DNA from 4 places in the Streptomyces sp. NPDC013157 genome. Region 3 is predicted to be linked to each of the others. Evidence: riboswitches for the same ligand, from Rfam matches in the RefSeq annotation. Region 3 holds a riboswitch; each other region holds the start of a gene.
What was found. Region 3 has a riboswitch for cyclic di-AMP ahead of ACFY6U_RS42085 (transglycosylase family protein). Riboswitches for the same ligand answer to the same signal wherever they lie in the genome.
Positions count from the first base shown of each region.

Region 1 (7,714 bases), on a different contig from region 3:
GAGGCCGTTGGTCGGCTCGTCCAGGACCAGCAGCTTGCGGGGCTGGAGCAGCGCGGCGGCGAGGCCCAGGCGCTGCTTCATGCCGAGGGAGTAGGCCTTCGCCTTCTTGGCCGCGGCGGCCCCGAGGCCCACCCGGTCCAGGGCGGCCTCGACGCGGGCGCGCCGGGTGCGCGGGTCGGCGGCCGGGTCGGCTGCGTCGTACCGCAGCAGGTTGTCGCGGCCGGAGAGGAAGCCGTACAGCGCCGGGCCCTCGATGAGGGCACCGACGTGTGGCAGTACGACGCGGGAGGCGCGCGGCATCGGGTGGCCGAGGACGCGGGCGGTGCCCGAGGTGGGTGCGATCAGGCCCATCAGCATGCGGATGGTGGTGGTCTTGCCGGAGCCGTTCGGGCCGAGGAAGCCGAAGACGCTGCCCGCGGGGACGGTCAGGTCGAGACCGTCCACGGCGAGCTGTCCGCCGCGGTAGCGCTTGGTGAGGCCACGGGTGTCGATGACACCCGCGGCCACCGACGCGTCGTCCCCCGGGGCGTCCGGGCCCCCGGGACGCCGGGACTCCCCGGGGCTCGGGGAGTCCCCGGGGTCCTCCGGCTCCCGCTCCGTGACGGACGGTCGGTCCATCGGCTCCCTCGATTCGTCGTGCGGCAGAGGGTACTCACCGAAGCCGCGCTGCCCCTCTGCTACCCCGCGTCGGCCGCCTTCACCAGCGCAGCCTTGTCCACGGCGCCGACATATACCTTCCCGTCGTCCGTGATCAGGGCGTTGATCAGCCGGGTGGAGAAGACGGTGCCCTTGCCGAACTTGCCGGAGACAGGGTCGCCGAGCGAGCCGAGGAAGCCGCTCAGGTCGCCGCTGCCGGAAGCGGAGCCGGTGGGCACGCCTCCCTTGCTGCCGGTGTCGAGGACTGCTATGGAGTTCCAGCCCTTGCCGAGGACGTCGAAGCCGGACTTGTCGAGGTCCTTGGCGGAACCGTGGCCGGGCGCCTCGGAGGCCTTGCCGCCCTGGTCCGTCCCGGTGCCCTCATCGGCCCCGCCCGCCTTGCCGGCCTTGTCGCCCTCGGTGACCTTGGCGCCCTTGGGCGGGGTGAAGTCGAAGGTGGAGGCGGCCGGCTTCGCGAAGCTGATCTGGGTGTAGCCGGCATCGACGACGGCAGCTCCGCCGCTCGACGGGGTGAGTGTGAACTTCAGCGGCGTACCGGTCTTGGCGTCCACCGCGATGCTGATCGCGCCGACCGTCGTGCCGGACTGCTTGGGCTTGACGACGAGCCGGTAGGCGTCCCGGCCGGCCACCTGGGCGGTGCCGTCGACCGTCACCGAGGTGGTGTCGTCGACCGACTTGAGGACCTCGTCGGCGAAGTCCTTGGGGGTGGCCGGGGTTTCGTGCTGCTCGGCCTTGCCGGAGTCGGCGGCGGTGGAGTGGTAGACCTCGTTCGACTTGCTGTCGTAGCCCCACACGTCGGCGCCCTTGTGGATGAGGCTGTACTCGGCGCCGCTCTCCAGCACCGACACCTTCTGCTTCTCGGGGCCGTCGGCGGCCACCCGCAGGGTGTGCGTGCCGGAGGCCAGCTCGGTGAGCTTGCTGGTCGGGTCGGCGGACGAGCCGTCGCCGCCGCCCTGGGCCGCCCCGGACATCAGGCTGCTCTCCAGACCGCCGAGGTCGGGCAGGCCGAGGTCGGTGCTGATCTTCACGGTGCCGGACAACTGCTGCACGTCCGACTTGGCGATCTTGTCGATGAGCTCCTGCGCGGTGATCTTCGGCAGGTCGGGGTCGCCGGAGTCGGCGAGTGCCGGGACCAGGCCGATGGTGGCTGCGGCCACGCCCACCACCGCGACGGGGACGACGTATCGTGCGGCCTTGCGCCGTCGCTCGGCGCGCATCTCGTCGCGCAGCTCGCCGTCGGCCTGCGTGGCCCCCGTGCTGTCGTCGGATTCGTACGGTGCCATGTGTGCCTTACCTCCGTCGTCGGCGGCGGCCGTCCTCGCACGTGTCCCACCCTGAGCCGCCATTCTCACCCGAATCGGTGAGTGGTGGTGATTTCCGTGGTTTCCATCTCACCAAATCGGGGGCGGACAAGCGTCAGACCACGGAGCCAACTCCGCGTACACCTGCGGTATGACACAAGGGCGGAGGCGCCTCCCCCGACCCGTAGGGGTCGTGCCGCGAAGACGCCTCCTGTCACGTGCCGGGCCTGCTCCTGCCACGTGCCGTGTCAGCTCAGTTCACGTGCCGTGTCAGCTCAGTTCACGTGCCGTGTCGGCTCAGTGCTGCACGAACACGTAGTCCGCCCGGTAGGGGACGCCGACGACGGCACCCGGGGTGCAGGAGCCGGCCGGAGCGACGCCGCCGACGGTGTTGAGGCGCAGGATCTCGCCGGTGCGGGCGAGCAGCCCGTGCTTCTTGCCGGACCGGGTGGTCTTGAGGTCCAGTTCGGGGATGTTGCCGGTGCCGTTCGCCGTCTTGGTCAGGACGGCTCCGGTGACCGCGGTGCCGTCGGGTGCGGCCCACTGCGGGGTACCGGAGTTCGGTGCGACGAAGGAGTGGCGGATGCCGCCGCCGAGCTTGGCGCTGACGTCGCGCTGGGCGAAGGCGTAGCCGCCGCCGTCGGCGGGCTTGCACTCGTAGATCTGCTTGCCGGTGACGACGGATGCCTGGAAGCCGCCCTTGAGGTCGGAGACCGTGGCGACGGCGTGCAACTGGCCGCGGAGTGCTCCACCGGGGAACTCGGCGGTGTGCAGGTTGGCGTAGAAGGCTCCGGGGTCGGTGGTGAGCTGCGCGAGCAGGGCCTTGTCGGTGACCTTGACGCTGCCCGCGACACTGTGGCCCCTGGCCTTCTTCAGCAGCTTCCCGAAGTCGATTTTGACGCCGCCGTTGGCTCCCTTGGCGCCCTGGTGGATGTGCAGGTCGGTGGGCCTGCCGGTGCCGCGCCAGGTCACGGCGACGGTCACCTTGTCCCCCTTGACCTGGATGAACTCCAGCGCGGCACCGTCCTTGTCCCCGACGGCGGGCCCACCGGCGACGGGCACCTCGTTGGCACCGCGCAGGCTGGCGGCGAGGACGACGGAGGTGGTGGAGCTGTGGCTGGTGTGGCTGTAGCTGGTGTCGCTGTGGCCGGTGGCGGCGGATGCCGGGACGGCGGTACAGCCGAGAGCGGTGACGGTGACGGTGATGGCAGCGGCGACGAGGCTCTTGCGGCGCGTTGCGTCGATGACCATGATTCCGTTTTCTCCCCCTGTGTCAGCCGACGCCCCCTGCGTCGGCTTCTGCGGAGAAGTACGGAACACGTCCCGGATTGGACTCAGCCCAAGCATGTGACCTGAGTCACATGGAGGCTGCTTTCCGGGAGCCCGGAGCCCGCAACGCCGGCCGGAGGGCTAGCCGGCTCGGTGCACCACCGCGTCGCACAGCTCCACCAGTGCCACCTTCGGGTCGCATTCCGGCAGCGGACCCAGCGCGGCCCGCGCCTCCTCCGCGTACCGAACCGCGTCCCGGCGGGCCTGCTCCAGCGCCGGGTGCGCCCGCAGCGCCGCCAGGGCCTCCGCGTGCCGCGCGTCGTCCGTGAGGTCGGAGTCCAGCAGCTCGCACAGGGCGATGTCCTCGGCCAGCCCCAGTCGGGCCGCCCGCTCCCGCAGCCGCAGCACCGGAAGCGTGGGCACGCCTTCGCGGAGGTCCGTCCCCGGGGTCTTCCCCGACTCGTGGGAGTCGGAGGCGATGTCCAGCACGTCGTCGGCGAGCTGGAAGGCGACGCCGAGCCGCTCACCGTACTGGGTGAGAACGTCGACGACCGTCTCGTCGGCGCCGGACAGCATCGCGCCGAAGCGGCAGGAGACCGCGACCAGCGAGCCGGTCTTGCCGCTGAGCACGTCGAGGTAGTGCTCGACCGGGTCACGGCCGTCCGACGGGCCTGCCGTCTCCAGGATCTGACCGGTCACCAGGCGCTCGAACGCGAGGGCCTGGACCCGGACCGCCTCGGGACCGAGGTCGGCGAGGATCTGGGAGGCGCGGGCGAAGAGGAAGTCGCCGGTGAGGACGGCCAGCGAATTGCCCCAGCGGGTGTTGGCGCTGTCGACACCGCGGCGCACGGCGGCCTCGTCCATGACGTCGTCGTGGTACAGCGTGGCCAGGTGGGTGAGCTCGACGACGACGGCCGACGGCACGACACCGGGGGCGTACGGGTCGCCGAACTGCGCGGCGAGCATGACCAGCAGCGGGCGGAACCGCTTCCCCCCGGCCCGCACGAGGTGCTGCGCGGCCTCCGTGATGAACGGGACCTCGCTCTTGGTGGCGTCTAGCAAGCCTTCCTCGACAGCCGTCAATCCGGCCTGGACAGCGGCTTCCAGAGCCTGGTCCCGCACGCTCAGCCCGAACGGCCCGACGACGGTCACGAGGGGTCTCCTGTCTGCTGGTGTCTACTGGCGATTACACGGTTTGTCGATAGGTCGCTGCCATCACTCAAGTCAGCGTATCCGGTCAGGTTTCGATCACCGATAGCGCCCACGGTTACACCCCGGGCGCTATCGGATCACGACCGTTATGTTTTTGATCAGCCGATACGACCCGACATCCGCTGACTTAACAGGAAGTGCGGGCAGTTGTCCCGAACCGAGGCCCAGGCCGTGTCCCGCACCGGGCTCCGCGCCGGGTCCGGATCCGGCGAGGCACCCGAGGGCCCGTCCGGCGGCGAACCCTCCGGATGACCGCCGCCCGGAAACCGCCACACCTCCCCGGCCGACGTCACCTGCCCGGGCGTACCCCTTCCACCGCCCACCCATGCCCGCAGGGGCACACCATGCACGGACGGCGACACCTCGCCCCCGTCCACGCCCGTCTGCTCTCCTCCGCGAGACCCCGCACGTCGAGCTCCGCGTTCCGTTGACCCACGTCCTCTCGCTCCGCATTTCCTTGACCGTCATTCCCTCGGCCGGCAGAACGGCATCCCTGCGCGCGCGTGGCGCCCGCACCTCACCCCGTCGGCTCACGGAGCGTCGACACGTTCGAGCCTCGCCCGGGGCCGCCGCCATGACAACGACGCACACCACAGGGGAGGTTCCGCCCTCGCGTTGGACACGCGCACCGGGGATTACCGGTTCCGCGCCTCCCCTGTCTCAACGTGACGAGAATCACGCGCGCATGCAACGACGCTCGATGCCGGGCCCCGTCAAGCATCCGCCTCAACCTCCCCGTTGGGCATGCCCGACGACACGCGCACACAGCCGTGGCTTCCGAAGTTGACGGAGGGGTTGACGGAGAGCATGCCGGAAATATATCTAATCCGACAATTCGGACTACTCGCCGAAAATGCTCACATCGGGGCCGTCGGAAGCGCCCCCGCGGGGGGCATTCCACGGGAATGCAAGTGGTGAAGTTTTCTGTTGAACCATGAAAAAGGCGGATTCCATGAATCCATCATGTCCGCTTTGCCGTTATTGCGAATTCGTGAAGTAGGTCACGCGGGCCCGAATGCCGCAAGGCTTGTACGACCTGCGGGGCGACCCTTCCTTTCCTTTTCCCGTGGGCCAGTTGAGGGTTGGCTGCAGCAAAGGATCAAGTGCCCCATACGGCACAGATCAAGGTCAATCAGCACGTTGTGTGAATCAGCCTCTTGTTTCGGACATGTGCTCTCGCATACGTTCCGGCTCGCCGGGCGGACGCCGAATCCTGCCGCCGCCCGTAGTGACCCATCGACGAGTTCATTCGCACGGCAGGAGCGGGAGACCCAGGTAAGTCGCCGGACCGGACGGCCGACGTCAGAGAACAGACGTCGTTCCGGAACGGCTAGGGGTGAAGCCTCATCGCCTTCGGGCGATGTGGCCGGGCACTCCCCGAGCCCGAACCCGACAGCTCACCTCGCAGGCGACGGAGAGGAACTTCGCCATGCCTGCTGCCGTTCAGCACCGCCGTCCCCGCCGTAACCGCATCGTCCGCACGCTCGCCGTCGTCGGCACCGGCGCCGCCGTCCTCGCCCTCCCGCTCATCGGGGCCACGACCGCGTCCGCCGCCGGCTCCACCACGACGGCCTCGACGACCCTCGCCGGGTACCCGAACAACCTCGACGGCTGGATCCGCGAGTCGCTCGCGATCATGGCGGAGAAGCACATCCCGGGCACCTACAACGGCATATACCGCAACCTGATGCGGGAGTCCTCCGGCAACCCGCGGGCCATCAACCTCTGGGACTCCAACGCGGCCAAGGGCATCCCGTCCAAGGGCCTGCTCCAGGTGATCGACCCGACGTTCAAGGCGTACCACGTGGACGGCACGTCGTTCGACATCTACGACCCGGTCGCGAACATCACCGCCGCCTGCAACTACGCCGCCGCGCGGTACGGCTCGATCGACAACGTCCACGGCGCGTACTGATCGACGTTCCGCGTCACCCGAAGAGTCTTTCGAGGACGACGGCGATGCCGTCGTCCTCGTTCGACGTGGTGATCTCGTCGGCCACCGCCCTGAGTTCGGGGTGGGCGTTGGCCATCGCCACCCCGTAGGCCGCCCACTCGAACATCGGGATGTCATTGGGCATGTCGCCGAAGGCGATGGCCTGCCCGGGGCTCAGCGCCAGACGGTCGGCGGCCAGCGCGAGCCCGGTCGCCTTGGTCACCCCGCACGGCTGGAGTTCGACGGTCCCCGGCCCCGACATCGTGACCGTCGCCAGCGACCCGACCACCGAGCGGGCGGTCGTCGCCAGTTCGTCGTCGGTCAGGGTGTGGTGGCGCAACAGCACCTTGCTGATGGGCGCGCACCACAGGTCGTCGCGCCGGGCGACGCGCAGCGCGGGCAGCGTGGGATGGGGCATCAGATAGCCCGGCTCGATGAGCGTGAGCCCGTCCACGCCGTCCTGGTCGACCGCCGCGTACACCTGGCCGACCTCGGCCTCGATCTTGCCGAGTGCGGTCTCCGCCAGCTCCCGGTCAAGGGAGACCGACCACAGCAGCCGGTTCGCGCCGGCGTCGTACACCTGCGCGCCCTGGCCGCAGACCGCGAGTCCCGTGCAGCCGAGGTCGTCGAGGAGCGGGCGCGCTCTCGGGGCCGGGCGACCGGTCACCACGAGGTGCTGAGCTCCGGCCCGGCCGGCCCGCCCGAGGGCGGCGAGCGACCGTTCCGAGAGGGTGTCGTCGCCGCGCAGCAGCGTGCCGTCCAGGTCGGTGGCGATCAGTGAGTACGGGGAGGGTGCGACCATGATCAGAGAATACGGACAGCACGGCCCGGGGACTCACCGTGCGTTTCGGCCTCAAGTGGCGCCCGCCGTATCCGTGATGGGGCCGCTGTCAGTAGCGGGCGTGATGTTTTCCGAGATGCCCGGCAGCTGCCCCGGGGCCCGGCCGGCGGTGCGCTGTACGTCGAAGAGGTCCCATGGCTCGGACTCTGGTTCGACGGAGACGGCGATGCCGTGCAACTGGACAGCGTGCAGGGGCTGTTGGGGCTGTACCTCGCGGGCGCCGGGTGACGGTTCGGCCCCGGGGTGTCAGACGTGGGCCGCAGCCAGGTGCCTGGCCAGGCGCGGAGAGGCGAACTCCGTACCGCACACGAACCGCATCACAGGACCGTACGACGCGGCCGCCGGGAGGCCCGTGAAGTAGAGGCCGGGTACGGAGGAGACGTATCCGGCGCCGAGTCTCGGGGCGCCGCGCGTGACGGCGACACGAGTGCGCAGCCCGGGGCCGAGGAAGGCCATCGCGGCGGTGTCCACGCGATAGCCGGTGGCGGCTATGACGTGGTC
Region 1 covers NZ_JBIBAK010000011.1:210,394-218,107, reverse strand. Annotated here, with positions in the region: gene ACFY6U_RS30345 (ATP-binding cassette domain-containing protein) at 1-618, opposite strand, end outside; gene ACFY6U_RS30340 (outer membrane lipoprotein carrier protein LolA) at 678-1,940, opposite strand; gene ACFY6U_RS30335 (CHRD domain-containing protein) at 2,256-3,209, opposite strand; gene ACFY6U_RS30330 (polyprenyl synthetase family protein) at 3,369-4,379, opposite strand; cyclic di-AMP (ydaO/yuaA leader) riboswitch at 5,667-5,863, shown strand; gene ACFY6U_RS30325 (transglycosylase SLT domain-containing protein) at 5,869-6,354, shown strand; gene ACFY6U_RS30320 (HAD family hydrolase) at 6,368-7,174, opposite strand; gene ACFY6U_RS30315 (FAD-dependent oxidoreductase) at 7,460-7,714, opposite strand, start outside.
Region 1: linked by a shared signal. The riboswitch ahead of ACFY6U_RS30325 (transglycosylase SLT domain-containing protein) and the one ahead of ACFY6U_RS42085 (transglycosylase family protein) in region 3 are both predicted to bind cyclic di-AMP.

Region 2 (7,714 bases), on a different contig from region 3:
AGGTCGAGACGGTCTGCCTCGGGCAGGCCGGGGCGTCGGCCGCCGTACTGCTGGCGGCCGGCACGCCGGGCAAGCGGTCCGTGCTGCCCGGCGCGCGCATCGTCCTCCAGCAGCCGTCGCTGCCGGAACCGGTACAGGGCCAGCCGAGTGATCTGGCCATCCAGGCCGAGGAGTTGGACCGGGTCCGGGCGATGCTCGAACGGATGCTCGTCCGGCACACCGGGCGCACGGCGGAACAGGTGCACCGGGATCTGGAGCGGGACCTGGTCCTGGACGCACCGCAAGCGCTGGCGTACGGGCTGGTGGACCGGGTGATGCCCACCCGCCGTCCCTCGCTCGGCCTGCCGGACGCGGGGTGAGCCGCCGATGCTGCCGCCGGAGCTTCCTCCGCTGCCCGCGCTGACCCGCGCCGAGGGCGAGCTGATCGACCGTTACCTGGACGTGGTGGATTGGCTGGGCCGGATCAATCCGGCGCAGAACGAGGACACCTACCGCGGGCTGCGCGCCGCGCAGGCGCTGGTGCGCGCGGCGTCCGAGCTGCGTGACGCGCTGGCCCTGATGCATCAGCGGGGCGAGACGGAGCTTCACGGGGACACGCTGGCACGGGCGTTGCGGGTGCTCGACGGCGAGCGCCGGACCGCTCGCGTCGTACTCCCGCCCGACTGCGTACGGTGACACCCGCCGGACTCCGGCCCCACGCGTCGACACGGCGAGTGGGCCGGAGTCGAAACGATCCAAAGGGGTTACCGCCGTCCGGCGGAGTGTGGCGTGGTTTTACCTGACCGCGAGGACCGCTCAAGTTGCCTGCGCGGGGGTGCCCGCGAGCGGCTTCCGCGCAGGTCCGGGGCTACGCAGGGCAGTTGACGGAGAATCGAACACAGGACTGTCCACCCGAACGGGTGGGTGGTGAGTAACCCCACAAATCCCCGATTCCGTTGGGATTTTCGGACACGAGTGAGTGAAGATCCCTGTCTGACGACAAGCCCCCGCCACAGCGGCGGGGCGGTCCGGGCGGACGCCGAGTCCTGCCGCCGCCCGGATTGACCCGTCGACAGAAGTGCATCGGCAGGAGTGGAGGACCCAAGCACGACGGGTCGCCGGCAAGGTCGCGCCATGACCGGGCCGAGCAGCCCTTGGGGTGAAGCCGTGGCAACACGGCCGGGCAACTTCGCCAGCCCGAATCCGACAGGTCATCCTTCACAGGCGGCTGACGAAGGGTTGCGCATGACTGCGCTCAATCGTGTTCCGTCGCTGATGGCCCGGGCCGGTACGGCCTCGGCACTGACCATCGCCGCCGTGGGCGGCTCGATCGTGATCCCGGGCGTCGCTTCCGATGCCTCGGCCGCCACGATGGCGACGAAGGCACTTCAGGTCGCCGCCTCGAAGAAGGGCGCGCCCTACAGGTGGGGTGCCACCGGACCGAACAGGTTCGACTGCTCCGGGCTGACGCTGTACTCGTTCAAGAAGGCGGGCAAGACCCTGCCGCGAACGGCGGCCCAGCAGTACAACAAGACCCGTCACATCTCGGCCGGCAACCGCAAGGCCGGGGACCTGGTCTTCTTCCACTCGGGTTCCAGCGTGTACCACGTCGGCATCTACGCCGGGAAGGGAAAGATCTGGCACGCCCCGAAGACCGGGGACGTGGTGAAGCTCCAGAAGATCTGGACGCGCAGCGTCTGGTACGGCCGGGTCAGCTGACCCCACCGTGAGCGGGCCGGCAGGAGCTCAGGGCTACGGCTCCTGCTGGCCGGCCGCGGTGGCGGTGCCGGCCGGGACCGTCCAGGGCAGTTCGATGGAGACGGTCTTGCCGCCCTCCCCGGTGGGGCGTACCCGGAGCTTGCCGCCGCACTCGGCGGTCAGCCAGCGGATGATGACCATGCCCCGCCCGTTGTCCTGCTGGACCGCGGCGGGGAGTCTCTTGGGGAAGCGCGGATGACTGTCCGTGACGCCGATGCGCAGCTGCTCGTCCCGGTCGAGCACGAGGTCCACCGTGAAGGTGGGTGACTGCCCGAAGGTGTGCTGCACGGCGTTGGTGGCGAGTTCGGAGACGATGAGGCGGACGGTGTCCGCGGTCTCCGTCTCCGGCGGCAGCCCCCACTCCGCGAGCGTGTCCAGCACATAGGAGCGGGCGGCGTAGACCGAGGCGGGATCGCTCGGCAGAGTGACGGATGCTTCCAGGTGGTCTGCCATGGCGACGTCGTCCCTTTCCTCGGGACCGGAGTCCGACACGGAGCGGATGGTTCGAGTACGGTCCCGGACTGGTGCTTCTTCGCCAGACTGCCATTACCGGGCCGGTCACGGGGAGCGATCCACCAAGATATGCATATATCTGTCGCTCGAAGCGGTGAACTCTGCGACCTCAGACCGTATTTGGGCGGCTCGGAAGGAGTAAGGAGTAGCCCATGCAGAACGGTCCCGCGGTGCGCCGCCGCAAACTGGGCGCCGAACTGCGCACTCTGCGCACCGGCGCCGGCCTCACGAGCGGTGAGGCCGCCCGTCTGGTGGGCTGGCATCAGTCGAAAGTGAGCCGGATCGAGACCGGCGCCAGCGGTGTGAAACCGGCCGATGTGCGGTTACTCCTGGACGCCTACGGCGTGGTCGAGGGGCAACTGCGCGAGTTGCTGCTGGTGTTGGCGGGGTCGGAGGACACGGCGGGACGGCACCACTGGTGGCACGCCTATCGGGGGGTCCTGCCGCCCGCCTACCGCGATTTCATCAGCCTGGAGTCGCAGGCAGGCGCGATGCGCACGCTGGAGACCCTGGTCGTGCCGGGGTTGCTGCAGACCCCCGAGTACGCGCGTGCGGTGACCCGGGCGGCCATGGACGGGCCCGACGACGAGGCCCTGGACACCCTGGTGGAGGTGCGTCTGGCCAGGCAGGACGTGCTGCACAACGATCCGCCGCTGGAGCTGAACGCGGTGCTGGACGAAGCGGTGCTACGGCGCGAGGTGGGTGGCCCGGGCGTGATGACGCGGCAGTTGACCCGGCTGGTGGAGGCAGCCCGGTTGCCCCAGGTACGGCTCCAGGTGCTGCCGTTCGCGGCCGGGGCGCATATCGGCATCACCGGACCTTTCGTAATCTTCTCATTTCCGAGCACTTCTGATCTGGACGTGGTTGTTATCGACCAGTTGACGAGTAGCCTCTACCTGGAGCGGAAAGAAGACCTCCAGGCCTACACGGAGGCCTTCGACACGCTCCGGATCCACGCCCTTTCCCCCGAGGACTCGTTGGATTACATCGCCGCAATAGCTGACGGCGCGTAAGGAGGCACCATGACTGCACTGCCTCGGAACGTACCTTCAAGTGCTGATCTGCACGGACTGCGGTGGCTGCGCAGCAGCTACAGCACCGGAGCGAACAACTGCGTGGAGACGGCACGGCCGCGCTCCGGCCCCTCGGCCGGACTGCTCGCCGTGCGCGACTCCAAGGTTCCGGCCGGACCCGCGCTGCTCTTCTCCCCCGAGAGCTGGGCGGGTTTCACTTCGGCGTTCGCCGGCTGATCAGCCCCAGAAGAGTCTGATCAGACACGAACGAAACGGATCAGACTCGTACCCCATCCATCCCCGACTCCGTATCCGCTCGCGAGCCAGGCCCGGCCGTGTCACGCCGACTCATGGTCGCGTCTTGCCGATCACATGTACAGCGCGTTCGATCTCGGCCCCGGAGAGGTCCGCACGGGCGGTCAGCCTGAGCCGTGAGATGCCGTCCGGCACCGACGGCGGACGGAAACAGCCCACGGCCAGGCCTGCCGTCCGGCAGTCGGCCGCCCACTGCACGGCCTGCTCCGGGGACGGGGCCCGCACGGAGACCACCGCGGCGTCCGGACGTACCGCTTCCAGACCCGCGGCGGTCAGCCGTGCGTGCAGTTCCGCGGCCACCTCGCGGGCCCGGGCCGCACGTCCGGGCTCGCGGCGCAGCAGCCGCAGGGCCGCCAGGGCCGCCCCCGCCGCGGCGGGGGCCAGGCCGGTGTCGAAGATGAAGGTCCGGGCCGCGTTGACGAGGTGGTCGATCACCCGGGCCGGGCCCAGCACGACCCCGCCCTGACTGCCCAGCGACTTCGACAGGGTCGCCGTGACCACCACGTCCTCGGCTCCGGAGAGCCCGGCCGCGTCCGGCGCGCCCCGCCCGCCGTCCCCGAGGACCCCGAGCCCGTGGGCGTCGTCGACGAGCAGCCCGGCACCGTGCTCCCGGCACGCCTCGGCCAGTGCGGCCAGCGGTGCCGCGTCCCCGTCCACGGAGAACACCGTGTCGGAGACGACCACGGCGGGGCCCTCGTGCGTCCCGAGGGCCTTGCGCACGCCGTCCGGGTCGGCGTGCCCGACGACCTGGGTGGCCCCCCGGGCCAGCCGACAGCCGTCGATCAGGGAGGCGTGGTTGAGGGCGTCGGAGACGATCAGGGAGCCGTGCGGGCCGAGCGTGGTGACGGCGGCGAGGTTCGCGGCATAGCCGGAGGAGAAGACCAGGGCGGCCTCGAACCCGCAGAATCCGGCCAGCTCCTGCTCCAGCTCGGTGTGGAGCTCCGTCGTGCCGGTCACCAGCCGGGAGCCGGTCGAGCCACCGCCCCAGGTCCGGGCCGCCGCGGCCGCGCCCTCGGCGACCTCCGGGTGGTGGGCGAGGCCCAGGTAGTCGTTGCTCGCGAGGTCCAGCAGCGGCGAGTCGGCGGGGCGGGGGCGCAGGGTCCGTACGAGTCCGGCGCGGCGGCGCTGTTCCGCCTGTTCGTCGATCCAGCCGAACGCCATGGCCCCTCCGGTGAATTTGTAGGCAGTGGACAGACCCTAGCGGGATCATCAGGCGCCCACTGTGTGGCAATACCCACACGTCGAACTGACAGGGTTGTGCAAACTCTCCTTGGCCCGGAGCAGCCTCGTAGTACAGGATCGGCTCTCATGGACCTGCTGAACACGCTGGTGGACAAGGGGCTTCGGCGCGAGCTGCCGACCCGCGAGGAAGCGCTCGCCGTACTGGCGACCTCCGACGACGACGTGCTCGATGTGGTGGCCGCGGCCGGCAAGGTGCGCCGCCACTGGTTCGGCCGGCGCGTGAAACTCAACTACCTGGTCAACCTCAAGTCGGGCCTGTGCCCGGAGGACTGCTCCTACTGCTCGCAGCGGCTGGGCTCCTCCACCGGGATCCTGAAGTACAGCTGGCTGAAACCCGACGAGGCGTCCAAGGCGGCCGCCGCGGGTCTGGCCGGGGGTGCCAAGCGGGTCTGTCTGGTGGCGAGCGGGCGCGGTCCGACCGACCGGGACGTCGACCGGGTCGCGGGCACCATCAAGGCCATCAAGGAGCAGAACGAGGGCGTCGAGGTGTGCGCCTGTCTCGGTCTGCTCTCCGACGGCCAGGCGGAGCGGCTGCGCGAGGCGGGCGCGGACGCCTACAACCACAACCTCAACACGTCCGAGGGGACGTACGGGGACATCACGACCACGCACACGTACGCCGACCGGGTGGACACGGTCAACAAGGCGCACGCGGCGGGTCTGTCGGCCTGTTCCGGTCTGATCGCCGGTATGGGCGAGAGTGACGAGGACCTGGTCGACGTCGTCTTCTCGCTGCGCGAGCTGGACCCGGACTCGGTGCCGGTCAACTTCCTGATCCCGGTCGAGGGCACCCCGCTGGCCAAGGAGTGGAACCTCACCCCGCAGCGCTGCCTGCGCATCCTGGCGATGGTGCGGTTCGTCTGCCCCGACGTGGAGGTGCGCATCGCGGGCGGCCGCGAGGTCCATCTGCGCACCATGCAGCCGCTGGCGCTGCACCTGGCCAACTCGATCTTCCTCGGCGACTACCTGACCACCGAGGGCCAGGCCGGCCAGGCCGACCTGGAGATGATCGCGGACGCCGGGTTCGTGGTGGAGGGCTCGGACGAGGTGACGCTGCCGCAGCACCGGGCCGAGGTCCGGGGCGGTGGCTGTGGATCGCACGGGGCCGAGGGTGCCGGGTGTGGGTCCCACCCGGAGGGCGGTTGCGGCTCGGTTTGCGGCTCCCACGAGGATGCGGCCGAGGCTGTGACCGTCCCCGCCGCCAACGAACCGCGCACCGACCTGGTCGCCGTCCGCCGCCGAGGGGCCGGAACGGATCTCGCGCCCAATGCCTGACCCCGGCCTGAGCGTCCCCGAGCTGCTGGAGCTCGACCGCCGGCACGTCTGGCACCCGTACGGTCCGATGCCCGGCCGGGCCGAACCGCTCGTCGTGGAGTCGGCGAACGGGGTCCGGCTGCGGCTCGCGGACGGCTCGGGCGAGCTGGTCGACGGCATGTCGTCGTGGTGGTCGGCGATCCACGGCTACAACCACCCGGTGCTCAACGAGGCGGCGCGCGACCAGCTCGGCCGGATGAGCCATGTGATGTTCGGCGGGCTCACCCACGAGCCCGCCGTCCGCCTGGCCAAGCTCCTGGTCGACATCTCGCCCGCCGGCCTGGAGCACGTCTTCCTCGCCGACTCGGGGTCGGTGTCGGTCGAGGTCGCGGTGAAGATGTGCCTGCAGTACTGGCGCTCCCTCGGCCGCCCCGCGAAGCAGCGCCTGCTGACCTGGCGCGGCGGCTACCACGGCGACACCTGGCAGCCCATGTCCGTCTGCGACCCCGAGGGCGGCATGCACGAGCTCTGGTCCGGGGTGCTGCCCCGCCAGGTGTTCGCCGACGCGCCGCCGGCGGAGTACGACGAGTCGTACGCCGAGCACCTGCGGTCCGCGATCGAGCGGCACGCGCACGAGCTGGCCGCGGTGATCGTGGAGCCGGTGGTGCAGGGCGCCGGCGGGATGCGGTTCCACTCCCCCGCCTACCTGCGGGTGCTGCGCGAGGCGTGCGACGCGCACGACGTGCTGCTGGTGTTCGACGAGATCGCGACCGGCTTCGGGCGCACCGGCGCGCTGTTCGCCGCCGACCACGCGGCCGTCACCCCGGACGTGATGTGCGTCGGCAAGGCACTGACCGGCGGTTACCTGACGATGGCGGCGACGCTGTGCACGCCCGCGGTGGCCGAGGGGATCTCGCGGGGCGAGGTGCCGGTGCTGGCGCACGGGCCGACGTTCATGGGCAACCCGCTCGCGGCCTCGGTCGCCTGCGCCTCGCTGGGGCTGCTGCTCGGCCAGGACTGGCTCGCGGAGGTCAAGCGGATCGAGGCCGGGCTGCGGGAGGGCCTGGCACCGGCCCGGGAGCTCCCCGGGGTCCGGGACGTCCGGGTCCTCGGAGCCGTCGGGGTCGTCCAACTCGACCACGACGTCGACATGAAGGCCGCCACGGCCGCCGCCGTGCGCGAGGGCGTCTGGCTGCGGCCGTTCCGCGACCTCGTGTACACGATGCCGCCGTACGTCACGGGCGACGCGGACGTGGCACGGATCGCGCGCGCGGTGTGCGCCGCCGCGCGGGAGGGATGAGCATGCCGATCCTGGTGATCACGGGGACGGGCACGGAGGTCGGCAAGACGGTCACCACGGCCGCGGTCGCCGCCGCCGCGCTCGCGGCCGGCCGCTCGGTGGCGGTCCTGAAGGCCGCGCAGACGGGGGTACGACCCGACGAGCGCGGGGACGCCGACGAGGTCGCGCGCCTCGCGGGTGCCGTGACGGCGGCCGAAGTGGCCAGGTTCCCCGAGCCGTTGGCGCCGGGCACGGCGGCCCGCAGGGCGGGGGTGCCCCCCGTGCGGCCGCAGGACGTGGCCGAGGCCGCCGCCAAGCTGGCCACCGAGCACGAACTGGTGCTGGTCGAGGGCGCGGGCGG
Region 2 covers NZ_JBIBAK010000020.1:4,295-12,008, forward strand. Annotated here, with positions in the region: gene ACFY6U_RS42590 (ATP-dependent Clp protease proteolytic subunit) at 1-359, shown strand, start outside; gene ACFY6U_RS42595 (hypothetical protein) at 367-675, shown strand; cyclic di-AMP (ydaO/yuaA leader) riboswitch at 1,037-1,221, shown strand; gene ACFY6U_RS42600 (C40 family peptidase) at 1,225-1,698, shown strand; gene ACFY6U_RS42605 (ATP-binding protein) at 1,732-2,190, opposite strand; gene ACFY6U_RS42610 (helix-turn-helix transcriptional regulator) at 2,403-3,263, shown strand; gene ACFY6U_RS42615 (DUF397 domain-containing protein) at 3,273-3,500, shown strand; gene ACFY6U_RS42620 (8-amino-7-oxononanoate synthase) at 3,612-4,739, opposite strand; gene bioB (biotin synthase BioB) at 4,887-6,095, shown strand; gene ACFY6U_RS42630 (adenosylmethionine--8-amino-7-oxononanoate transaminase) at 6,088-7,374, shown strand; gene bioD (dethiobiotin synthase) at 7,377-7,714, shown strand, end outside.
Region 2: linked by a shared signal. The riboswitch ahead of ACFY6U_RS42600 (C40 family peptidase) and the one ahead of ACFY6U_RS42085 (transglycosylase family protein) in region 3 are both predicted to bind cyclic di-AMP.

Region 3 (7,714 bases):
GGGGCCGGGATCGCCGCCCAGACCTCCATGGCGGCCACCACCTGGCCCGCCCAGAAGACGTTCACCGGCCGCGCGTTCGACACCTGCGCCGCCCCCTCCGCCACCGTGATGAAGGCCTGGAACACCGGCTTCTACGGTGCCGCCGCCGTCTACATCGGCGGCAAGAACCGCGGCTGCGCCCAGCCCAACCTCACCGCTTCCTGGGTCAAGTCGGTCTCCGCGACGGGCTGGAAGCTCATCCCGCTCTACGTCGGTGCCCAGCCGTCCTGCGGATCCGGCGGCTCGGTGAAGATCAGCGCCTCCACCGCCGCCTCCGTCGGCAAGTCCGAGGCGGACGACGCCGTGTCCAAGGCCGCCGCGCTCGGGATGAAGGCCGGCAGCCCGATCTACCTCGACATGGAGGCGTACGACACGACGAACACGTCGTGCAACAACGCCGTGCTGACGTACGTCCGCGCCTTCGACAAGGAACTACGGGCGAAGACGTACCGCGCCGGCTTCTACGGCTTCACCAGCTCCAGCGCCAAGGCGATCGCGAACGCCACCGACAAGACGGACCTGCCGGGCAACCTCTGGTACGCGCTGTGGGACAAGACCAACACCACGACCACGGACTGGCCGTTCGGCTCGACCCAGTACACCGGGCACAGCCGGGCCCACCAGTACATGGTGAACAGCAAGGAGACGCGCGGCGGTTACACGGTCACCGTGGACCGCGACGCGTGGGACGCCCCGGTGGCGATCACGGGCTGAGCGGGGTCCGCACGGGATCCGTACCGCAAACCCTTGCGGAGGGTGGCGCGGCGGTGCCGGACGCGCGTGTGAATCGTTGGTCGAATGGGTTGGCCAGAGCCTGCCCACTGCCTACCATCGATCACCGCAAGACTTTGTGCACCGTCGCACAATCTCCTCGGGAGGCACCCTTGCACCGCCGCCGTCGCACCGCGCTCCTCCTCACCGCCGCGATCGCCGCGGCCCCCCTCCTGACCGCCTGCGGAAGCGACGCGCACCCGGGCGCGGCGGCCGTCGTGGGCGGCCAGCGGATCACCGTCTCGCAGCTGGAGAACCGCGTGAACGAGGTGCGCCGGGCCCAGCGCGCCGCGGTGCCGGACCAGACGCAGTACCAGCAGGTCCTCGCCTCCACCGGCAGCCTCACCCGGGACACCCTGTACAACATGGTGCTCGACAAGGTGCTGCACCGGGCCGCCCGGACCGCGGGTGTCACCGTCACCCGGGCGGAGGTCGAGCAGATGCGCACCGGCCTCGAACAGCAGGCCGGCGGTTCCGTGGCGCTGCAGACGGCCTGGCTGCAGAAGTACGGCATCGCCCCCCAGCGGCTGGACGACAACCTCCGCTTCCAGGTGGAGGCCAAGAAGCTCGCCGAGGTGCTCGGCACCGACACCTCGCAGCCCGCCTTCTGGAAGGCCCTGGCGAGCGCCTCCAAGGAACTCCACGTCGACCTGAACCCGCGCTACGGCGCCTGGGACGTCCAGAAGAGCAGCCGGGTGGACGCCAAGACGCCGTGGGTACGGGAGGTCACCTCGGCCGGGACGCAGGTGTCCGCGTAGGGCAGGCCGCCGGGGTGGCCATCCCCCTTGCGGTCATACGATCACTTGATCGCCCCCACCCTGTGGACAAACTGCGAGGTGGGCGGCGGCGGTGCGTTACGTTCGGAGCGTGAACACCACCAGGCCCGAACCCACCCCGGACCCCTCCGCCACGCCTGCGGCCGCCGACCCCGGCCGGATCGTCCTGCTCACCACCAGCCACCGGGTCGCCCCCGGCCTGCTGTCCTGGCCCGCCTGGCAGGCGCTGCGCGCGGCGGACCGCGTGCTGTGCGCGGACGGCGCGCATCCGCAGCTGCCGTATCTGCGGGAGGCCGGGACCCCCGTGGACGAGGCCGCCCCCACCGCCGAGGAGCTGGTCGACGCCTGCGCCGGCGGCCGGACCGTGGTGGTCGTGGCGACGGGCGAGGGCGAGCCCGCCCTCACCGACGGCCTGGCCCGGCTGGCCGGCTCCGGCCGCGTCCGGATGCCCGAGCTGGAGCTCCTCCCCGCCTCCTACGACCTGCCCGGCGCCCGCCTTCTCGACCTCGTCCAGGTCATGGACCGGATCCGCGAGGAGTGCCCCTGGTCGTCCCGGCAGACCCACCAGGGCCTCGCGAAGTACGGCATCGAGGAGGCGTACGAACTCGTCGAGGCGATCGAGGAGGGCGACCGCGACGAACTGCGGGAGGAACTGGGCGACGTGCTCCTCCAGGTCGTCTTCCATGCGCGGATCGCGGAGGAGGACCCGGAGGCCCCCTTCTCGATCGACGACGTCGCGGGAGGCATCGTCGCCAAGCTCATCCACCGCCACCCGCACGTCTTCGGCGACGAGACCGCGTCGACGCCGGAGGAGGTCAAGGAGCACTGGCTGCGCACGAAGGCGGTGGAGAAGCGGCGCGCGTCCGTGACGGACGGGATACCCCTCGCCCAGCCGGGTCTCGCCCTGGCGGCGAAGCTGGCCTCCCGGGTGCGGACGGCCGGTCTCGAGGTGCCGCTGCCGCAGGCTCCGGGCATCGGGTACGAGCTGCTCGCCCTGGCGGCCCGTGCGGAGGCCGACGGCACCGACCCGGAGGCGGCCCTGCGGGCGGCGGCCCGGGCCTACCGGGACGCGGTGCGGGCGACGGAGGGAGTGGAGAAGTGACCCCGGTCGCCCCCGACCTCTTCACCTGGGAGTTCGCCGCGGACCCCTACCCCGCCTACGCCTGGCTGCGGGAGCACGAGCCCGTGCGGCGGACCCGGCTGCCCAGCGGGGTGGAGGCCTGGCTGGTCACGCGGTACGGGGACGCCAAGCAGGCCCTCGCCGACCCCCGTCTGTCCAAGAACCCGGCGCATCACGACGAGCCCGCGCACGCCAAGGGGAAGACCGGCATCCCCGGGGAGCGCAAGGCCGAGTTGATGACGCACCTGCTCAACATCGACCCGCCGGACCACACCCGGCTGCGGCGGCTGGTGAGCAAGGCGTTCACCCCGCGCCGGGTGGCCGAGTTCGCGCCGCGGGTCCGGGAGCTGACCGACCGGCTCATCGACGGGTTCGCGGAGCGGGGCGAGGCCGACCTCATCCACGAGTTCGCCTTCCCGCTCCCCATCTACGCCATCTGCGACCTGCTCGGCGTCCCGCCCGAGGACCAGGACGACTTCCGGGACTGGGCGGGGATGATGATCCGGCACGGGGGCGGGCCGCGGGGCGGGGTCGCGCGGTCGGTGAAGAAGATGCGCGGGTACCTGGCCGAGCTGATCCACCGGAAGCGGGAGGCGCTGCCCGCCGAGGCCGGTCCCGGAGAGGACCTCATCTCCGGGCTCATCCGGGCCTCGGACCACGGCGAGCACCTCACCGAGAACGAGGCCGCGGCCATGGCCTTCATCCTGTTGTTCGCGGGTTTCGAGACCACCGTCAACCTGATCGGCAACGGGACGTACGCGCTGCTCACCCACCCCGGGCAGCGGGCACGTCTGCAGGAGTCCCTGGCCGCCGGTGAGCGCGGGCTGCTGGAGACCGGCGTCGAGGAACTGCTGCGCTACGACGGGCCGGTGGAGCTGGCCACCTGGCGGTTCGCCACCGAGCCGGTCGACATCGGCGGGCAGCGCATCGCGCCCGGCGACCCGGTCCTGGTCGTCCTGGCCGCGGCCGACCGGGACCCGGAGCGGTTCGCCGAGCCGGACACCCTCGACCTCGCCCGGCGGGACAACCAGCACCTCGGCTACGGCCACGGCATCCACTACTGCCTCGGGGCCCCGCTCGCCCGCCTGGAGGGGCAGACCGCACTCGCCGGCCTCCTCACCCGCCTCCCCGACCTGCGACTCGCGGTGGACGAGAGCGAGTTGCGGTGGCGCGGCGGGCTCATCATGCGCGGACTGCGCACCCTGCCCGTGGAGTTCACGCCGGCCGGTCGCTGAAGCCCCCAGAAGGCCCTCGCCGAGGCTTGTACCGGCCCGTACGGGTAAAAGGTGACCGACGTTCAAGTCTGTGATCTTCACGTGATCTACGCGGCATTAACTTGTGACAAGTGATCGTCTGCCGATACGTTCACCCATCAGCGCGGCGCCCCTGCGGGAACCGTCGCGCCGGTCACCGCTGTCGCTCGAAAGGTTTCCGCATGCTCTCCGGGAACGGTCGTCACCGTCGCCCCCGCCAGGCTCCGGCACTCCTCGTCGCGGCCGGGGTGACCGGCTCCGCCATCGCCATCCCGCTCCTCGGTGCGGTGAACGCCAGCGCGGCCGACGGGTCGACCTGGGACCAGGTGGCCGAGTGCGAGAGCGGCGGCTCCTGGAGCGCCGACAACGGCACCGGCTACTACGGCGGCCTCCAGATGTCCCTGGACGACTGGAGCAAGTACGGGGGACTGGAGTACGCCGGCACGCCGGACCAGGCGAGCCGTTCGCAGCAGATCGCGGTCGCCGAGAAGATACTCGCCGACCAGGGCACCAAGCCCTGGCGGACCTGCGCCCTGCTCGCCGGCCTCTCGTCCGACGACGCCTCGGTGAACGTCGACACGGGACTCGGCGACTCGGGCGATTCGTCCGGTTCCTCCGACTCGTCGGACTCGTCCTCCGGACTGTCGGACTCGTCCTCCTCTTCCGGCTCCGACTCGTCTTCGGGCGCCACGGACTCCGGGAACGACTCGGCCGCCCCCTCTCCGAGTGAGAGTGCCGACAACGGCTCCAAGGGGGGCAGTTCCAGCAAGTCCAACAAGACGGACAAGTCGGAATCATCCGACTCCGACGCAGGCTCCGGCGCCTCGAAGGCGAGCGAGAGTCCCGTCACCTCCGGGACCGACGACTCGGACAATTCGTGGCAGACCGGCGGCTCTTGGAGCCTGGTCGACACGGGAGCCGTCAGCAGTGGCGGCAAGCACCGCGGCGGCTCGGCGGACGAAAGCGTGACAAACGGTCAGAGTGTCACCTCCTCCGGCCGCCATGCCTCCCGCGATGCCGGCACCTATATCGTCCGCGACGGCGACACCCTCGCCTCCATCGCCGACTCCCTTGACCTCGACGGCGGATGGCGCGCGCTCTACGCCGCGAACAAGGCCGACATCGGCACCGACCCGAACGCCATCACCCCCGGTCAGACCCTGAAACTCGGCAGCGAATCGGACGAAAAGTAGCGGGAGTTGACATCCCGCTTCGAGTTGAATGTCCGTTTTGGTGAAAGTGTGGGATGAGTCTCAGAAGCCCTGATCATCTTTGAAATTCACCTGATGGCCTGTTTACGGTCAAGGCCGCTCGTCACCACGAGCCCCGGCCGTCGCAACGCCGAGTCCTGCCAGCGGCCGCCCGGGAACAGTCGTCGCGTCATGCGCCGTAGGCAGGAGCGGGGGACCCAAGGTAAGCGCCGGGGCCGGTAGTTGAGGCTGCCGATCCGGCTCGGGGTGAAGCCGCGCACCGACACACGGTGTGCGGCCGGGCAACTCAACCGGCCCGAACCCGACAGCTCACCTCGCAGGCGTCGGTGAGGGGATCGATCCATGCTGTTCTCCGGCAAGGGCAAGCACCGTCGTCCGTCCAAGGCCGTCCGCGCCATCGCTGTCGCCGGTGTCACCGGCGTCGCCGTCGCCGCCCCGCTGATGGCGGCCGGCAGCGCCTCCGCCGCCACCGCCTCCGAGTGGGACGCCGTCGCCCAGTGCGAGTCCGGCGGCAACTGGGCCATCAACACCGGCAACGGCTACTACGGCGGTCTGCAGTTCTCCGCCTCCACCTGGGCCGCGTACGGCGGCACGCAGTACGCCGCGCAGGCCAACCAGGCCACCAAGGCGCAGCAGATCCAGATCGCCGAGAAGGTCCTCGCCGCCCAGGGCAAGGGCGCCTGGCCGGTCTGCGGCACGGGCCTGTCCAGCGCCACCTACACCGGCGGCAGCTCCAGCAGCTCCTCCGGCTCCAGCTCGTCGAGCAGCAGCACCCGCTCGACCGACACCCAGGCCGCCTCCCGCTCCGCCGAGCGCCCGGCCGCCAAGAAGACCGTCACCACCCCGACCGGCAAGAAGGTCAAGAAGGGCGACGGCGAGTACAAGGTCGTCAAGGGCGACACCCTCAGCTCGATCGCCGAGAAGCACAAGGTCAAGGGCGGCTGGCAGGCGCTGTTCAAGCTGAACAAGGACATCGTCGACGACGCCGACTTCATCTACCCGGGCCAGCAGCTGCACCTGAAGTAGGGCACCTGACGCAGCGCGCGGCGCGGCCGCCGAAAGTATTGAGCGGCGCCCAGCCGAACCACAGCTCCCACACAGCCGTGGTCCCCATAGTGGAGACCACGTGAGGGTCACCCCCGTCCCCCGCGGGCCCCCGCTCCGGTGCGTTTTCCCCCGTACGCACCGGGGCGGGGTTTCTCTTTGCCGCCCCTTCCCGGCGCGCTTCTTGGCCCGCTCTTCTTCCGTTCTTCATCGGGACCCCCTTTGTTCCGCGCATGAACAATGAGTACCGTCTGTGTGTCCACGGGCCGGTCGGTCGTGCCGGCCGACGGCCCTCGGACGGTTAGGCTCTAGTCGCAAGGCTGAGCAAGGGCCGACGAGGCCCACGTGCGCCCCGCACAACCAGCGTCACATCCCAAGAAGGAGATGCTCGTGCCGTCCATCGACGTCGTCGTAGCCCGGGAAATCCTGGACTCCCGAGGCAACCCCACGGTCGAGGTCGAGGTCGGCCTCGACGACGGCAGCACGGGTCGTGCCGCCGTTCCGTCCGGCGCCTCCACCGGTGCCTTCGAGGCCATCGAGCTCCGTGACGGCGACCCCAACCGCTACCAGGGCAAGGGCGTCGAGAAGGCCGTCCTCGCCGTCATCGAGCAGATCGGCCCGGAGCTCGTCGGCTACGACGCCACCGAGCAGCGCCTGATCGACCAGGCCATGTTCGACCTGGACGCCACCGACAACAAGGGCTCGCTCGGCGCCAACGCCATCCTCGGTGTCTCCCTCGCCGTCGCGCACGCCGCCTCCGAGGCGTCCGACCTGCCACTGTTCCGCTACCTCGGTGGCCCGAACGCGCACCTGCTGCCCGTCCCGATGATGAACATCCTCAACGGCGGCTCGCACGCGGACTCCAACGTCGACATCCAGGAGTTCATGATCGCCCCGATCGGCGCGGAGTCCTTCTCCGAGGCGCTGCGCTGGGGTGCCGAGGTCTACCACACCCTGAAGAAGGTCCTGAAGGGCAAGGGTCTGGCCACCGGCCTCGGCGACGAGGGCGGCTTCGCCCCGAACCTGGAGTCGAACCGCGCCGCGCTCGACCTCATCCTGGAGGCCATCAAGCAGGCCGGTTACGTCCCCGGCGAGCAGATCGCGCTCGCGCTCGACGTCGCCGCGTCCGAGTTCTACAAGGACGGCAAGTACGAGTTCGAGGGCAAGTCCCGCTCGGCCGCCGAGATGACCGAGTACTACGAGGAGCTCGTCGCCTCCTACCCGCTGGTCTCCATCGAGGACCCGCTGTTCGAGGACGACTGGGCGGGCTGGAAGGTCCTCACCGACAAGCTCGGCGACAAGGTGCAGATCGTCGGCGACGACCTGTTCGTCACCAACCCGGAGCGCCTGGCCCGCGGCATCGAGGAGGGCACCGCCAACGCCCTGCTGGTGAAGGTGAACCAGATCGGTTCGCTCACCGAGACCCTGGACGCCGTCGAGCTCGCCCAGCGCAACGGCTTCAAGTGCATGATGTCGCACCGCTCCGGCGAGACCGAGGAC
Region 3 covers NZ_JBIBAK010000019.1:159,425-167,138, forward strand. Annotated here, with positions in the region: gene ACFY6U_RS42060 (glycoside hydrolase domain-containing protein) at 1-753, shown strand, start outside; gene ACFY6U_RS42065 (SurA N-terminal domain-containing protein) at 924-1,568, shown strand; gene ACFY6U_RS42070 (nucleoside triphosphate pyrophosphohydrolase) at 1,678-2,688, shown strand; gene ACFY6U_RS42075 (cytochrome P450) at 2,685-3,941, shown strand; gene ACFY6U_RS42080 (transglycosylase family protein) at 4,142-5,152, shown strand; cyclic di-AMP (ydaO/yuaA leader) riboswitch at 5,335-5,508, shown strand; gene ACFY6U_RS42085 (transglycosylase family protein) at 5,513-6,196, shown strand; gene eno (phosphopyruvate hydratase) at 6,599-7,714, shown strand, end outside.

Region 4 (7,714 bases), on a different contig from region 3:
TACAGCACCGGGTGCCGCAGAGCGAGCAGCACCGTCAGGAGTCACCTCGTTAGGGTCGATGCCGTGGCCACCTCTCCGCCGCCGTACTCGCCGTACCCGCAGTACCCGTCACAGCCACCGCAGCCGTCGTATCCGCCGGACGCCGTCGGCGGCGGCCTGCGGCATCCCCGCTGGTGGCAGCGGCGCTGGGTGCGGTACGGGGCGCTGGGCACACTGCTCGCCCTCTCCGGCCTGGTGATCCTCGCGCTGGTGCGGGAGCAGACGGGGACGGAGGGGTTCCTGGTGGGTCTGGGGCTCGCCGTGCTGCCCGTACCGCTGCTCGTGGGCGCGTTCCGGTGGCTGGACCGGGTGCAGCCCGGCCCCTGGCGGAACGTGCTGTTCGCCTTCGCCTGGGGCGCCTGCGCGGCCGCGCTGATAGCCATCGTCGCCAACAGTTTCGCGACGAGATGGATCGCGACGGCGACCGCGGACCCGAGCAGCGCGGACACGCTCGGGGCGACCGTGATAGCGCCGGTCGTCGAGGAGTCGGCGAAGGCGGCGGCCGTGCTCCTCGTGTTCCTCTTCCGCCGACGGGACTTCACCGGGATCGTCGACGGGGTGGTGATAGCCGGGGTCACCGCCACCGGGTTCGCGTTCACCGAGAACATCCTCTACCTCGGTACGGCCTTCGGGACCGACCAGCTGACCGGGGGCAGCGGGATCGCCTCCGTCACCGCCGCGACGTTCTTCGTGCGCGTCGTGCTGTCCCCGTTCGCGCATCCGCTCTTCACCGTCCTCACCGGCATCGGCTTCGGCATCGCCGCGCTCTCCGGGGAGCGGCAGCGGGCGCGGCGCGTGCTGGTGCCGGTGGCCGGGCTGCTGCTCGCGATGACCATGCACGCGTTCTGGAACGGGTCCTCGACGTTCGGGCAGTACGGGTTCTTCGCCGTGTACGGCATGTTCATGGTGCCGGCGTTCGGACTGCTGACCTGGCTGGCCGTCTGGACGCGGCAGCGGGAGCTGCGAACGGTACGGGAGGAGCTGCCGGCGTACGTCTACGCGGGGTGGCTGGGGGCGGCGGAGCCGTTCGTGCTCGGGTCGATGCGGGCGCGGCAGATGGCCCGGGAGTACGCCGCGTACCACTTCGGGAAGGCGGCGGGGCGGGCGGTCACCGAGTACGAGGGGTACGCGACGGCGCTGGCGCTGCTGCGGCGCCGGGGGCAGCGGGGGCGGGCCGGGGCCGACTTCGTGGCGCGGGAGCGGGAGCTCCTCACGGAGCTGTGGAGCCGACGGGAGCTGGTGCGGCCGGCCCTGGAGTACGCGGCGCGGACGGCCGCGCCGGGCGGATGGCCGGGGTACACCGGCTACGTGCCGTCGGCCTACGGGGCGGCGATGCCGTATCCCGCCTACAACCCGTACCGGAGTTAGCGCTTCGGGGTCGCGGCCGGCCCGGCACCGCCGGGATGCGCCGTGCCGGCTGAGCGCCGTTGCGGACGCATACGAACCGGACTGCAACCGTTCCTAATCAGTGAGCAGGAGTGAGTCTTGGACCCAGACCTGGTCGACTGGCGCATCCCGGACGGTTGTGGATGCACTGGTCACCCGCGTTCGCGCCGCGTCCGGCGACACGGATCGTGTCCGTGGTCCAAGGATGCGGGGGCGGGTTTCCTCACGCCTGCGGGTTCCGTGTCCGGCCTGGGCGGTCCGATGCCGCACACGATCGCTCTGGTCGTGTGAGGGCGGTGCCGTCCGTCGCCGGACGCGGTGCCCGAGAGCGCGTCGTCCGATCGCGACGCCAGCGGCGTCGTGGCGGGTGGTCTTGCGGTTCTTGCTGCTGAGGGGCTTCTGCCAGTGCTCGGCGCCCCAACGGGAGGTGTAGGCGGGGTCGACGACGACGATGCTGATGCCGAGTTCGGCGGCCATGGACACGAGCCGTGCCCGCAGTCTGGCGACGGGCATGCCGGAGATCAGCTTGCGGAACCGCTTCCTGCGGCCGTGCTTCTCCCGCGTCTTCTCCGCGCCGAAGTCCAGGTCCTCGATCGCGATCGAGACGCCTTCGCGCTGTGCCCAGTGAAGGAGGCGGGTGAGGGCGTGCCTCACCTGGGCGTCCCGGTAGGTGGCCGGCCCGTCGAGGTCGTAGAAGAATCGGCGGGGCTCACCCGTCGGGTTGCCGTGCACATCCAGACGCCACGCTGCGAAGTGGTCGGCGTTGGTGTCCACACCGATGAGCCCGTTCGCCCTGGCCAGGGCCAGGGGAACAGTGGGGGCCGGGGGGATCGTCCACGCCGCGGTGAGGTACCAGCGGCCCCGGTCCACGTCCAGGTGGATGCGGTAGGCGACAGCACGGTTCGCCGATACGCGGTCGGCCCACTCTTCGCCGCGGTGCCGGAAGTCGACCCGGCCGTCGAGCACGTACCGGCCGCGCGGGGCATTGGCCAGATGCGCCAGCGGAGCAGGGAGCTTGATGCCGACCTCACCGTCGGAGCTGACGCGGATGGTTTCGTTCCCCAAACGCTTCCCCGACTCCCCGTCTGCCTGGAGGAACCAGCGTCCGGCATCCCAGCGCCTGCGCCACTCGTACTCGGTGAGCTGGGCGGCTTCCAGATTGTGCCGACCTCGAGCCAGTCGCTTCCCGCCCCGCGTCACGTGCACGACACCGGCCTCACGGTCGGACCGCTCGCGTGCCAGCCGGTCTTCCAGCACATGCAGGCGCCGGGTCTTTTGGAACCACTCCCGCTTTGTGCGGTAGCCGCCCGGCGCCCGCTTCGTGCCCTTCTCCCCGACCGGCTGGGACAGGCGGTGCGAGATCGTGCGCACCCCGGCCTCAAGGTTGTGGATGCGGGCGAGCTGGGCACGGCGCGCAAGGCCCCACTGGTCGTGGGTGGCCTTCGAGATACTCCCGGCCCAGCGGGAGGACGACTCCTCGGTCAGGGCCCGCTTGCGCTCCGCCCACTGGTCGCTGTCGTGATCGGTACCCGCCCGGCAACGGGCCTTGAGGTCGGCGCAAGCCAGCGAACCCAGGTGCGCGCCCACCAGCGGCAGCACCTCACGGTCCCGCTGGGACATGCCCTTGATGCTGGTACGGATCGCCACCCCGGACGGGCCCAGCGCAACGAACGGCGCCTCGATCGTGCGCAGTGCGGAGTCAGCCATGCTCGGCGGCCTCCAAAGCCTTGCGGGCGCGGTTCTTCGCCGACCGGCGACCGTACACACGGGCACAGAACGAGGTCAGCACCTCCACCATGTCGCGCACCAGGTCGTCTTCGACCTCGCCGTCATCAAGGACCACGAGGCGGCGCCCATGTGCGCACAGGGCGGCTTCGACAAGTTCGGTGTTCATCCGGCCCAGCCGGTCCTTGTGTTCGACCACCACGGTGGTCACATCCGGATCGGCCAGCAGCCGCTTGGCTTTGGGGCGGGCACCGTTCATACCGGATGCGATCTCCGCCTCCACGCGCACCACCCGGTGGCCGGCCTGCGCCGCCCACCGGGACAGCCGGGCGACCTGCCGTTCCAGGTCGGTCTTCTGGTCATGGGAGGAGACACGGGCATACAGGCCCAGCCCGCCGATCGCCTCGGGCACGGCGTTGACCCCAACATTCACGAGGATCGTGCGCGGGCCGACCCGCTGAGCCGGTACCGGCAGCGTCCCCTCACGGAACCAGCGATATGCGGTCTGCGGATGCACACCCTGCGTCTTCGCCCATTCCGTGAGATTCATGCTCTGACAACGACACTCACTCACACATGGTTACGCTCACTCACTCGACTTTGAAGAGCAGCAGTTGAAGACCCCCTGGGGGCGCTGGGGGTACCCCCGGCCGAAGGCTGGGGGGGAGGAACTGCGCGACCGGCCCACGACGGCGCTGTGCTCCGCGACGGGCCGGCGTTCCGACGGTGGGTACCGGCCTGCCCGGCCCCGCCGACTTCGACCGTCGTGGCCGAGCACCGTTGCGGCGGAAGGGTGGACCGGAGGAGCCGGGGGCAGGCGGCCGTCAGGCGGAAGCCGTCGTCAGCTTCGTCAGTTCCTCGTCCGTCAGGTTCAGGTCCGCCACGGCCAGCAGGGGCGGGAGTTGCTCCAGTGTGCGGGCCGAGGCGATCGGGGCCGTGATGGTGGGCTGGGCCGCCAGCCAGGCCAGGGCGACCGTGGGGATCGGGGCCTCGTGGGCCGCGGCGATCTCGTCCAGGGCCGCCAGGACCTTCTGGCCGCGCTCCGACTCGGCGTACTGGGCGGCTCGGCCGGCTCGCGCGCTGTCGACCGTCGTACCGGGGCGGTACTTGCCGGTGAGGAAGCCGGCGGCCAGCGAGAAGTAGGGGACGGCCGCGAGACCGGTGCGGGAGGCCAGGTCCTGGAGGGGGCCCTCGTAGGTGTCGCGGGAGACCAGGTTGTAGTGGGGCTGGAGGGCGACGTACCGGGCGAGGCCCTCGCGGTCGGAGAAGTCCAGGGACTCCTGGAGCCGCTCCGGCGTGATGTTGGACGCGGCGATGTGCCGGACCTTGCCCGCCCGCACCAGCTCGTCCAGCGCGCCGATGATCTCCTCGACCGGGATCTCGGGCTTGTCGAAGTGCGTGTAGTACAGATCGATGTGGTCGGTGCCGAGACGGCGCAGGGACGCGTCGGCGGCGGCCCTGATGTTGGCGGCGGACAGGCCCGGGTACTCGGGGTGCTGGCTGACCTTCGTCGCGATGACGACGTCGGCGCGGTTGCCGCGGGCCTTGACCCACTTGCCGATGATCGTCTCGGACTCGCCGCCCTTGTTGCCCTCGATCCACGCCGTGTACGAGTCGGCAGTGTCGACGAAGTTGCCGCCCGCGGCGGCGTACGCGTCGAGGACGGCGAAGGAGGTGGCCTCGTCGGCGGTCCAGCCGAAGACGTTGCCGCCGAGGGCGAGCGGGAAGACCTCCAGGTCGGAGGCGCCGAGCTTGCGGAGGGAAGGGGAAGCGGAAGAAGCACTCATGCCTGACTTCAACACGCGTCGCCCGGCACCCCATGCCGACGCAACACGAAGTTCTTGTAAAGGCGACCGCCGCCGCGAGGCGTGGCGGGCAGCCCGGCGGCCCTGACGCCGGGGGTTGTCGTCAGGGCCGCCGGGGGCCGGTCAGTGAGGTCCGGGTTCTGGCCGGAGCCAGGGTCAGGGGTTGAGGCCCTTGCCCCGCAGCCAGGTCATCGGGTCGATGGCGGTGGCCTGGCCGTTCGGGTGGACCTCCAGGTGGAGGTGCGGGCCGGTGACGTTTCCGGTGGCGCCCACGCGGCCGATGACGTCGCCGGTGGCGACCTTCTGGCCGGCCTTGACGCCGATCGAGGACTGGTGGCAGAACCACAGTTCGGTGCCGTCGTCGAGGGTGATGATCGTCCGGTAGCCGTAGGAGCCGGCCCAGCCCGCCTCGGTGACCGTGCCGCTGTGCACGGCCTTGATCAGCGTGCCGGTGGGCGCGGCGAAGTCGAGGCCGGTGTGGTAGCCGGAGGACCACATGGAGCCGGCCTGGCCGAAGGTGCCGGTGATCGTGTACGAGACGACGGGCAGCGTGTACTGCTTGGCCAGCGCGGCGAGGCGGGCCTGCTCGGCCTTCTCCTTCGCGGAGGCCTCGGCCTTCTCCTTGGCGTCGGCGGCCTTGGCGGCGGCCGCCTTCTCCGCCTTGGCCTCGGCTGCGGCGACCGCCTGGTCGGCGACGGCGACGGCCTTGGCGCTGGCCTTGGTGTCGAGCTGGTTCTGCTGCTGCGCGGCCTGGGCGATGATCCGGCTGCGCAGCGCCTCACCGGCGTCGGACGAGGAGGAGTCCGCGTCGGTGGCGGTCGTCGTGACGCTGCTGAGCGCGGTCCGGGTGGCCTGGTGGCCGCCGTCCTCGCCGAGCAGCGAGCTGACGGAGGACGGGAGGTCGGGCAGCGAGATGGAGACCGGCGGCTTGCCGGTGTTGGCGCTGGCCATGCCGCCCGCGCCGACGGCGGCTATGACGCCGACGCCGAGAACCGTGGAGCTGCGGGCGAGCCCGCCGCCCTTCTGCTTGGCGACCCGGTGCCGGCCGCGTACCGCGGAGAGGGACTCCTCGGTGGGGTTCCACTCCTCGAAAGGGCCCTCGTCGGTGCGGTAGCCGCCGTAGCCGAAGGTGTCGGGCTGACGCTGGCTGGGCACGAACGGGGCTGTCGGAGCAGGCGGGTTGGACGCCACGCGGGCGCACTCCTTTCCTTCCGCCGCCTACCGGGTTAGCTGACGGGTTCGGAGCGGGAAGGTCTCCTACGCGCGTATACCGGCCGTTTCGTACCCGGCGGTAGCCGTGCGATTCACCCCAAGGTGGTGGTTCCCCGGTTCCCTTGCGGGATTCGGCGCGTGCGCACGGAGCCGTCTCGGGTGACGGCTGGGACGACCGCGCTGCGTTATCGAACGTTAATAGACCCGGCTATCAGATTCCAAGCTGTTCGCCTTGATCATTAAGCTTTCAAAGCTTGGACTTACCTGCCACGACCGGTCAAAAACGGTCGAGTCGACGGTGCGCGTCGCTCACCTCAGGAGTCACACAGGTTTTGATGGTGACTCAGTTGTTATGCACAGGGCGGTCGTCCGGACACCGAACGTGACCGCGCCCCGCTCAGGGCCGTCTCAGGATCTGGATACGACTCAGGGCCGGAATCCTTGAATCTCGGATTCCGGCCCTGGGTTTCAGTAGCGGGGACAGGATTTGAACCTGCGACCTCTGGGTTATGAGCCCAGCGAGCTACCGAGCTGCTCCACCCCGCGTCGGTGACACCAGCATACGCCATCCGAAGAGGGGAAGTCACACGGGTTAAGTCTCACGAGGCCGACGGGGCTGCGGGGAGGTCCCTGACCGCGGGCAACCCCCACGCACCCGCACCCGCAAACCGCGCCCCGACCCGCTCAGCCGAGCAGATGCGCGTTGGGCGCCTTCGCCTCCCCCTCGTACTCCCCGAGCACCAGCACCTCCACCCCCGCCTCCCGCAGCGCGCCCGTCCCGTCGGCCGCCGCCACGAACGTGTCCGGTTCGCGCCACGCCGTCACCACCCGCCGTACCCCGGCCCGGAGGATCAGCTCGGCGCAGGGGTGCGGGCGGGAGGCGCGGTGGGTGCAGGGTTCGAGGCTGGTGTAGACCGTGGCCGCGGCCAGCCGGGGGTCGTCCGCGGGGATCTTCGCCAGGGCCGCCTCCTCCGCGTGGACCACGGGGTCGCCGGCCTCCCGGGAGTGGCCGCGGGCCAGCTCCGTGCCGTCGGCCGCGACGACGACCGCGCCCACGCTGAACGCGGTCCGGGAGGGCGGGCACTCGGCCGCCAGTCCGCAGGCGAGCCGCAGCCAGTGCCGGTCCGCGGCGGACACCGACCCGCCCGTGCCGGGGGCCGTGGGCTCGTAGCGCATGAGGACGACGTCCTCGATCCGGCGGGTCTCCAGGAGCCGCAGCCGCCCGGCCTGGTACCCGCCGGGACCGAACAACCGCGGCGCCTTCGGGTCGCCGACGAAGAGGGGGGCCAGGACCAGCTGGAGCTCGTCGGCCAGGCCCTGCTGGAGGAGCTGGGTGTGGACGGTGCCGCCGCCCTCGACCATCAGGCGCCGTACGCCCCGTACGTCGTGCAGGTGCTCCAGGAGCAGCCGCCAGTCGAGGTCGGCGCCGAGGGAGACGACGTCGGCGGCGATCCCGAGGGCGCGGGCCCGCCGTACCCCCTCGTCCGTCGTGTAGACGATCTTCTCGCCGCCGGTGTGCCAGAACTTCGCGTCCGGGTCGAGGTCGC
Region 4 covers NZ_JBIBAK010000012.1:19,399-27,112, forward strand. Annotated here, with positions in the region: gene trmB (tRNA (guanosine(46)-N7)-methyltransferase TrmB) at 1-53, shown strand, start outside; gene ACFY6U_RS31105 (PrsW family intramembrane metalloprotease) at 64-1,407, shown strand; gene ACFY6U_RS31110 (IS200/IS605 family accessory protein TnpB-related protein) at 1,501-3,132, opposite strand; gene ACFY6U_RS31115 (IS607 family transposase) at 3,125-3,700, opposite strand; gene ACFY6U_RS31120 (aldo/keto reductase) at 3,975-4,937, opposite strand; gene ACFY6U_RS31125 (M23 family metallopeptidase) at 5,112-6,146, opposite strand; cyclic di-AMP (ydaO/yuaA leader) riboswitch at 6,154-6,314, opposite strand; tRNA gene ACFY6U_RS31130 (tRNA-Met) at 6,640-6,713, opposite strand; gene ACFY6U_RS31135 (dihydrofolate reductase family protein) at 6,852-7,714, opposite strand, start outside.
Region 4: linked by a shared signal. The riboswitch ahead of ACFY6U_RS31125 (M23 family metallopeptidase) and the one ahead of ACFY6U_RS42085 (transglycosylase family protein) in region 3 are both predicted to bind cyclic di-AMP.